2 linked regions of the Caldimonas brevitalea genome follow. The protein of the gene in region 1 interacts with the protein of each later gene in a pairwise test. Links are inferred from orthologs where the notes say so. Each region holds a gene or a part of one and is shown in the gene's direction. Other genes may lie near its edges.

Evidence for each region. Proteins that work in one complex are often made in the same cells at the same time.
Region 2: the proteins of AAW51_RS05300 (region 1) and AAW51_RS05850 interact in binary tests that used the Escherichia coli proteins (3 or more experiments, as listed by UniProt). The link is inferred for Caldimonas brevitalea from one-to-one orthologs.

Annotation. Positions count from the first base shown.
Region 1 is NZ_CP011371.1:1,194,915-1,199,143, reverse strand. Bases 604-3,600 are described here. They hold AAW51_RS05300 (transglycosylase domain-containing protein), read left to right. Parts: upstream 604-1,712; coding sequence 1,713-2,489; downstream 2,490-3,600. Other genes in these bases: AAW51_RS05290 (TlpA family protein disulfide reductase), read left to right, coding at 3,205-3,600; AAW51_RS05295 (hypothetical protein), read left to right, coding at 2,597-3,208; aroE (shikimate dehydrogenase), read left to right, coding at 872-1,702; AAW51_RS05310 (energy transducer TonB), read left to right, coding at 604-866. Also shown: AAW51_RS05315 (ribonuclease catalytic domain-containing protein), read left to right, coding at 1-11; more of AAW51_RS05310, read left to right, coding at 18-603; more of AAW51_RS05290, read left to right, coding at 3,601-3,717; aroQ (type II 3-dehydroquinate dehydratase), read left to right, coding at 3,830-4,229. UniProt on the Escherichia coli protein: Peptidoglycan polymerase that catalyzes glycan chain elongation from lipid-linked precursors. May play a role in peptidoglycan assembly during cell division in collaboration with other cell division proteins.
Region 2 is NZ_CP011371.1:1,320,802-1,324,417, forward strand. Bases 1-3,000 are described here. They hold AAW51_RS05850 (peptidoglycan D,D-transpeptidase FtsI family protein), read left to right. Parts: upstream 1-594; coding sequence 595-2,406; downstream 2,407-3,000. Other genes in these bases: rsmH (16S rRNA (cytosine(1402)-N(4))-methyltransferase RsmH), read left to right, coding at 1-260; ftsL (cell division protein FtsL), read left to right, coding at 260-598; AAW51_RS05855 (UDP-N-acetylmuramoyl-L-alanyl-D-glutamate--2,6-diaminopimelate ligase), read left to right, coding at 2,406-3,000. In the rest of the region: more of AAW51_RS05855, read left to right, coding at 3,001-3,616. UniProt on the Escherichia coli protein: Essential cell division protein that catalyzes cross-linking of the peptidoglycan cell wall at the division septum. Required for localization of FtsN.

The DNA of each region.
Region 1 (4,229 bases):
CGGCTGCCTGACCCTTGATGAAGAAGTTCTCCACCCTGCAGATCGCGCTGGCGATTTCGATCAGCGTGCATGCCGTGTTGCTGACGGCTCGCTTCGTCGACCCGGAGGGCTTCAACCGGATGTTCGAGGACACACCGCTCGAGGTGGTGCTGGTCAATGCCCGGTCGAACGAGGCCCCGGTGAAGGCGCAGGCGATCGCGCAGGCCAATCTGGCCGGCGGCGGCGAGGCCGAAAAAGGCCGCGCCACGTCGCCCCTGCCGCCGTCCGCGTTGACCGCCACCGGCGATGCGATGGAAGACGCGCGCAAGCAGGTCGAGGCCTTGCAGGAGCAGCAGAACCGGCTGCTGACACAGCTCAAGCGCGAGCTGGCCGCCCTGCCGCCGCCCGACCCGCAACGGGACCAGGGCACGCCCGAGCACAAAGCCCAGGAAGAGCGCCGCCGTCAGCTGCTGCGCATGCTGGCCGAGATCGAAAAGCGCATCAACGAAGAAAACGCGCGCCCCAAGCGCCGCTACATCAGCCCCAGCACGCGTGAAGAGGTCTACGCGATCTATTACGACCAGCTGCGTCGCAAGATCGAAGACCGCGGCACACGCAATTTCCCGGAACACCAGGGCAAGAAGCTGTATGGCGAGTTGACGATGATCGTGACCGTGGACGCCCACGGCCAGGTGGTCGACACCGAGATCGTGCAGCACTCCGACTCGCCGGTGCTCGACCGACGGGCGATCGCGATCGTCGAGGCCGCCGGCCCGTTCGGCGCCTTCTCGCCAGCGATGCGCGCCAAGGCCGACCAGATCGTCGTCGTGTCGCGCTTTCGTTTCACGCGTGACGCTGCGCTCGAGACCACGCTGACCACCAACTGAACACGATGGACCGCTATGCCGTGGCCGGGAATCCGGTCGAACACAGCAAGTCGCCCGACATCCACGCCCGCTTCGCGGCACAGACCGGCCAGGCGCTGACCTACGAGCGCTTGCTGGTGCCCCTCGACCGCTTCGAGACCACGCTGCGCGCCTTCGCGGCCAGCGGTGCCAAGGGTTGCAACGTGACAGTGCCGTTCAAGTTCGAGGCCTGCCGCGCGGCCCACCGGGTCAGCGAACGCGCACGTCTGGCGCAGGCGGCCAACGTGTTGTGTTTCGAGCCGCAGGGCGGCTGGTTCGCCGACAACACCGACGGCAGCGGCCTGGTGGCCGACCTGCGGCACAACGCCGGCGTCGACCTGGCGGGGCGCGACCTGCTGCTGATCGGCGCGGGCGGCGCGGCCGCCGGCGTGTTGGCACCGCTGATCGACCTGCGGCCGCGCCGTGTCGTGGTCGCCAACCGCACGCTGCACAAGGCGCAGGCGCTGGTGCAAACCCATGCCGCCTGGGCGGCCGAACGCGACGTGACGCTGCAGGCGAGTGGGCTCGAGGACTGCGGCAGCGGCTACGCACTGGTGCTGAACGCGACCGCGAGCAGCCTGCAAGGCGGCGGCGTGCCGGTGGCGGGGCGCGTGCTCGGCCCCGGCGCACTCGCCTACGACATGATGTATGGCCCGGCGGCCGCCGGTTTCCTCGAGTGGGCGGCCGAACACGGTGCCAGCGGGCGCGATGGGCTGGGCATGCTGGTTGAACAGGCGGCCGACGCCTTCGCGCTGTGGCGCGGCGTGCGCCCCGAGACCACCGAAGTGCTGGCCGCGCTGCGGCGTGGCGAGGTCTGAGCGGCCCGCGATGGGAAAGCGTTTGCTCCGTCTGGTCGGCCGCTGGCTGACGTTGTGTCTGCTGTCGGCGATCGCGCTGCAGCTCTACTTCCTGGCGCGCGTCGCCTTGATGGCGGTGGTCGACCCGCAGTCGACCACCTTCGAACGCTCGGAAGCCTGGCGCATCATGAAGGTGCAGCACCGGCTGCCGTGGCGCCAGGAATGGCGCGACTACGACCAGATCTCGGACCACCTGAAACGCGCGGTGATCGCCTCCGAAGATGCCGGCTTCGCCGACCATGAAGGGGTCGAGTGGGAGGCGCTCGAGAAGGCGTGGGAGCGCAACCTGAAGGCGCAGGAGCGCGCCGACAAGTACAACCAACGGCTTTTGCAGCGCGCCGCGCGCACGCCCGACCGGCCGGTGAAGATGCGGCAGGCGCGTGTGGTGGGCGGCTCCACCATCACCCAGCAGTTGGCCAAGAACCTGTTTCTGTCGTCCGACCGCAGTTTTCTGCGCAAGGGGCAGGAGTTCGTGATCACTTTCATGCTCGAAGCATTGCTCGGCAAGCAGCGCATCCTCGAGATCTACCTCAACCACGTCGAGTGGGGCGAGGGTGTGTTCGGCGCCGAGGCAGCGGCGCGGCACTATTTCAGGATCGGCGCGGCGGAGCTGTCGCCGGCCCAGGCGGCGCGGCTCGCGGTGATGTTGCCGGCGCCGAAACGCTTCGAGAAGCGGCCCGGCTCGGCCTACGTGCGCGGACGCGCCGCCACCGTGCTCGCCCGCATGCGCGCCGTGCAGCTGCCCTGAGCCCTTGCGCCGGCAGCGCTCCAGGGCGGGCTGCGCCGCAAGGCGGTCCCGGCACTCCTAGAATGGCCTGTTCGGGCCCGACGGGCCCTCTGCTTCCTTTTACCCTCATGGCCTCCAACTCCGCTTCCGCGCTCGCGTCCGAGATTGCCGCCACCGCCGCCCGGCTGATCGTCGAGGAAGGCATGGAGTACGGCCCGGCCAAGCGCAAGGCTGTCAAAGTCCTCAACAAGCGCGGCCTCGGCAACCTGGACCTGCCCAGCAATGAGCTGGTCGAGGAAGAAGTGCGCGCATACATCGAGATCTTTTGCGGCGACACGCAGCCGGGCGAGCTGGCGGCGCTGCGGCGGATCGCCTTGCGCTGGATGGAGCGCCTGGCCGAGTTCCAGCCCCATCTGACCGGTGCGGTGTGGAACGGCACCGCGACGCGGCTCAACGACGTCTGGCTCAACCTCTTCTGCGACGACCCGAAATCGGCCGAGATCCTGCTGATCGGCAAGCGGGTCGACTACGACGCCGGCAGCGTGGTCGGCTTCCGCGGCGACACGGTCGATGTGCTGACGATGTCGGAGGCGAGCCCCGAACTGGGCATGCGCGTGTTGGTGCACCTGGTGATCTACGACCGCGATGACCTGCGCGGCGCGGTCAAGGCCGACGCACGCGGGCGCGCCGAGCGCGGCAGCACGGCGGCCGTGCGCGCCTTGCTCGAGGAAACGCCGTGAAACGCCGGGCTCTGCTGGTGAGCGCAGGCGCGGCCGCGGCGGCCGCCGGGGCCGGGCTCGCGTGGTGGCAGCTGGCGGGGCGGGCGCAACCCCACGACGGTCTGTGGGACGCGCGCTTCGAGACACCCGAGGGCGAGTTTCTGTCGCTCGCCGACTACCGGGGCGGCCCGCTGCTGCTCAACTTTTGGGCCACCTGGTGCGCCCCCTGCGTGCGCGAGATGCCGCAAGTCGACCGCTTCTTCCGCGAATTCCGCGCCCGCGGGTGGCAGGTCGTCGGCATGGCGGTTGACAACGCCCCGCAGGTACGCGAGTTTCTGGCGCGGCGTGTGCAGGTGAGTTTTCCGGTGGCGATCGCCGGGTACGCCGGCGTGACCTGGTCGCGCTCGCTGGGCAACGCCCAAGGGGGCTTGCCCTTCACGGTTGCCTTCGGCGTGGACGGCGACGTGGCCCACCGCAAGCTCGGCGAGACCCATTACGACGAGTTGGCCGGCTGGGCAAGAGGGAGTTGACCGGGCGCCACGCCAGCGCGACGGTCCGGAAACAATTTCTCGACATTTGCTCCGATTTGCGCGTAAAGTCACGGCTTCTCAATTCGAGGGTGCCGTTCAACCCTCAACGCCGATGACCATTCTTGTCCTGCATGGCCCGAACCTCAACCTGCTCGGCACCCGCGAGCCGGAGGTCTATGGTTCGACCACGCTGGCAGAAATCGATGCAGATCTGATGAAGATCGCTGCAGATCGAGGCGTCAAGCTGAACAGCTTCCAGAGCAATCACGAAGGCGCCCTGATCGACCGCGTGCAAGCCGCGCGCGACGATGGCACCCGCTACATCGTCATCAACCCGGGCGGCTACACGCATACCAGCGTGGCGTTGCGGGACGCCCTGGCGGCGGTGGCGCTGCCCTTCGTCGAGGTGCATTTGTCCAACGTTCACAAGCGTGAGGACTTTCGCCGCCACTCCTATTTCTCGGAACTTGCCGACGGCGTGATCTGCGGCCTGGGGGCCACCGGCTACCGGC
Region 2 (3,616 bases), 130 kb from region 1 along the record:
TGAACGCCGCGTTGGAACTGCTCGCGCCGGGCGGCCGCCTGGTCGTGATCAGCTTCCATTCGCTCGAAGACCGCATCGTCAAGCAGTTCATCGTGCGCCACAGCCGGCACGAGGTGGATCGGCGCGCGCCGTTTGCGCCGGTGCCCGAGTCGAAGCTGAAGGCCCTCGCGCGCATCAAGCCCGGCGACGCCGAGGTGGCCGCCAATCCGCGCGCTCGTTCGGCGGTGCTGCGGGTGGCCGAACGCACGGAGGCACGCTGATGGCCACCCGCTTGAACATCGTGTTGTTCATCGCGCTGGTGCTCAGCGGGCTGTACCTCGTGCGCATCTCTTATGAGGCACGGCGGGTGTTCGTCGAAGTCGAGCGCAGCCAGGCCGAGGAGCGCACGCTGCAAACCCAGTTCGAACAGCTCGAACTGGAAAAGCGCGCCCAGGCCACGCCGCTGCGGGTCGAGAAGGTGGCACGCGAAAAGCTGCAGATGCGCACGGCCTCGGCCGCCGTCACGCACTACGTCACCTTGCCTGCCGGCGCCGCGTCGGCGTCGTCTGCCGCAGCGCCTGTGCCGGCCCCGTCCGCGGCCGACGGAGGTCAGCGATGAAACAATGGTTGTCACGGCTGAATCGCAAGGGCCGCGGCGCCGACAAGGCGCCGCGGCCACACGCCGTGCGCACGGTGATGTATGCGACCAGCCCGCTGCTCGCGTCCAAGACGCCGCCCTGGCGGTCGAAGTTCCTGGTGGCCTGCATCGGCCTCGGTTTCTGCCTGCTGGTCGGGCGCGCCGCCTACATCCAGATCATCGGCACCGACTTCTATCAGCGGCAGGGCGAAAGCCGTTATGCGCGCACGCTCGAGCTGCCCGCCAACCGCGGCCGCATCATCGACCGCAACGGGCTGATCCTGGCGTCGAGCGTGCCGGCGCCGTCGATCTGGGCCATCCCGAAGGACCTCGACGCCGGGCCCACCGAGCGTCGCAAGCTGGCCAAGCTGCTGGGCATGACGACGGCCGAGCTGAACAAGCGCCTCGAAGACAACCCCAACTTCGTCTGGCTGCGCCGCCAGGTCGACGACAGCGTCGCCGAGCAGGTCAAGGCGCTGGGGTTGAAGGGTGTGCACCAGGTCAAGGAATACAAGCGCCGCTATCCCGAGGGTGAGGCGGCCGCTCACGTGGTCGGCTTCACCAACGTCGAGAACCAGGGCCAGGAAGGCATCGAGCTGGCCTTCCAGCGCGACCTGTCCGGCCGCGACGGCACACGTCGTGTCATCAAGGACCGGCTCGGCAACGTGGTCGAAGACCTGGGTGACCGGGTGCACCCGCTGGATGGTCGCGACATCGAGCTGTCGATTGACTCCAAGGTGCAGTTCTTCGCCTACCAACGCATCCGCGACGCGGTGGCCGAGCACAAGGCCAAGGCCGGCTCGGTGGTGGTGCTCGACGTGCAGACCGGCGAGGTGCTGGCGCTCGCCAATTTCCCGAGCTACACGCCCGGCGACCGCCAGAACCTCGGCGGCTCGCAGCTGCGCAACCGCGCCGTGACCGACACCTTCGAGCCCGGCTCGACGATGAAGCCCTTCATCGCGGCGCTCGCGCTCGAGCGCGGCCAGGTCAAGCCCGACACGGCCATCCACACGGCGCCCGGCTGGTTCATGCTCACCGGCTCGACCATCCGCGACGCGCACCCGCACGACATCCTGACCGTCTCGGAGGTGATCCAGAAGTCGAGCAACGTCGGCACCGTCAAGATGGCGATGCAGATGCCGGCTCGCGAGATGTGGGAGACCTTCACCGCGGTCGGCCTGGGGCAACGGCCGCAGGTGCCGTTCCCCGGTGTGGTGTCGGGGCGTTTGCGGCCCTACAAGACATGGCGGCCGATCGAGCAGGCGACGATGAGCTACGGCTATGGCCTGTCGGTCTCGTTGTTCCAGCTGGCACGCGCCTATACGGCCTTCGCCCGCGATGGCGAGGTGATCCCGGTGTCGCTGCTCAAGACCGAGGAGCCGGCCGCCGGCATCCGCGTGTTCTCGCCCGAGACCGCCCAGGCGGTACGCAAGATGCTGCAGATGGCAGCAGGCCCCGGTGGCACCGCACCCAAGGCGCAGACCATCGGTTATTCGGTCGGCGGCAAGAGCGGCACCGCGCACAAGCAGGAAGGCAAGGGCTACGCAGACCGCAAATACCGCTCGTGGTTCGTCGGGCTGGCGCCGATGGACAAGCCGCGCATCGTCGTCGCGGTGATGGTCGACGAGCCGAACAACGGCAAATACTTCGGCGGCGACGTGGCCGCGCCAGTGTTCAGCGAGGTGGTGCAGCAGAGCCTGCGCATGATGGGCGTGCAGCCGGACATCGCGGTGCAGCCCCAGATCATGGCGCAACAGCGCCAGGCGCCGGCCGTCGAGGAGAGCTTCTGATGTCGCTGCCGGTCTTTCCCACCCCCGAGTCGGCGGCCGAATGGCTGCGCCAGCAGGTGCAGGGGCGTTTGCGAACCGACAGCCGCCAGGTTGGCGCCGGCGACGGTTTCATCGCCTGGCCGGGCTATGCCGTCGACGGCCGCCGTTTCGTGGGCGCCGCGTTGCAAGCTGGTGCCACGGCCTGCCTCGTCGAGGCGGACGGCGTGGAGGCGTTCGGCTTCGACACGTCGGAACAGCGTGGCCGCGTCGCGGCGGTGGCCGGGCTGAAGGCCGCCAGCGGCCGCATCGCCGACGTCTATTACGGCGAGCCGTCGCGCCGCCTGCGGGTGGTGGCCAGCACCGGCACCAATGGCAAGACGTCGACCGCCTGGTGGACGGCCCAGGCCCTCAGCCTGCTCGGCAAGCGCTGCGGCGTGATCGGCACACTGGGGGTCGGCGAGCCGCCTTCGCGCGTGGCCCCGGAGGCCGAGGTGATCGCCACCGGCCTCACCACGCCCGACCCGGTGACCTTGCATGGGTCGCTGCGGCGCTTCGCCGACACCGGTTACGCCGCTTGCGCCATCGAGGCGTCGTCGATCGGCATCGTCGAGCACCGGCTCGACGCCTTGCGGATCGAAGTCGCCCTGTTCACCAATTTCACGCGCGACCACCTCGACTACCACGGCGACATGGACGCCTATTGGGAGGCCAAGGCCCAGTTGTTCGACTGGCCGGGCCTGCGAGCGGCGGTGCTGAACCTCGACGATCCCCGCGGCGTCGCGGTGGCCGAGCGGCTGCGCCGCGAGGGACGCCTGCAGGTGTGGGGCTACACCCGCGGTGCGACGGGCGAACTGCGCGCCGCCGACGTGGGCTACCAGGGCGGCGGGCTGGGCTTCACGCTGATCGAAGGCACGCGCGCGGTGCCGGTGCGCACCCGTTTGATCGGCGACTACAACGTCGCCAACCTGCTCGCGGTGATCGGCGGCCTGCGCGCGCTCGACGTGCCGCTGGCCGATGCCGCCGCCTTGTGCGCCGAGCTGACGCCGGTGCCCGGGCGCATGCAGCGTGTCGGCGGCGATCGCGGCCCGCTCGCGGTGGTCGATTACGCCCACACGCCCGACGCGCTCGAGCAGGCGCTGCGCGCCTTGCAGCCGCTGGCGCGGGAGCGTGGCGGCCGGCTCTGGTGCGTGTTCGGCTGCGGCGGCGACCGCGACGCGACCAAGCGGCCGCT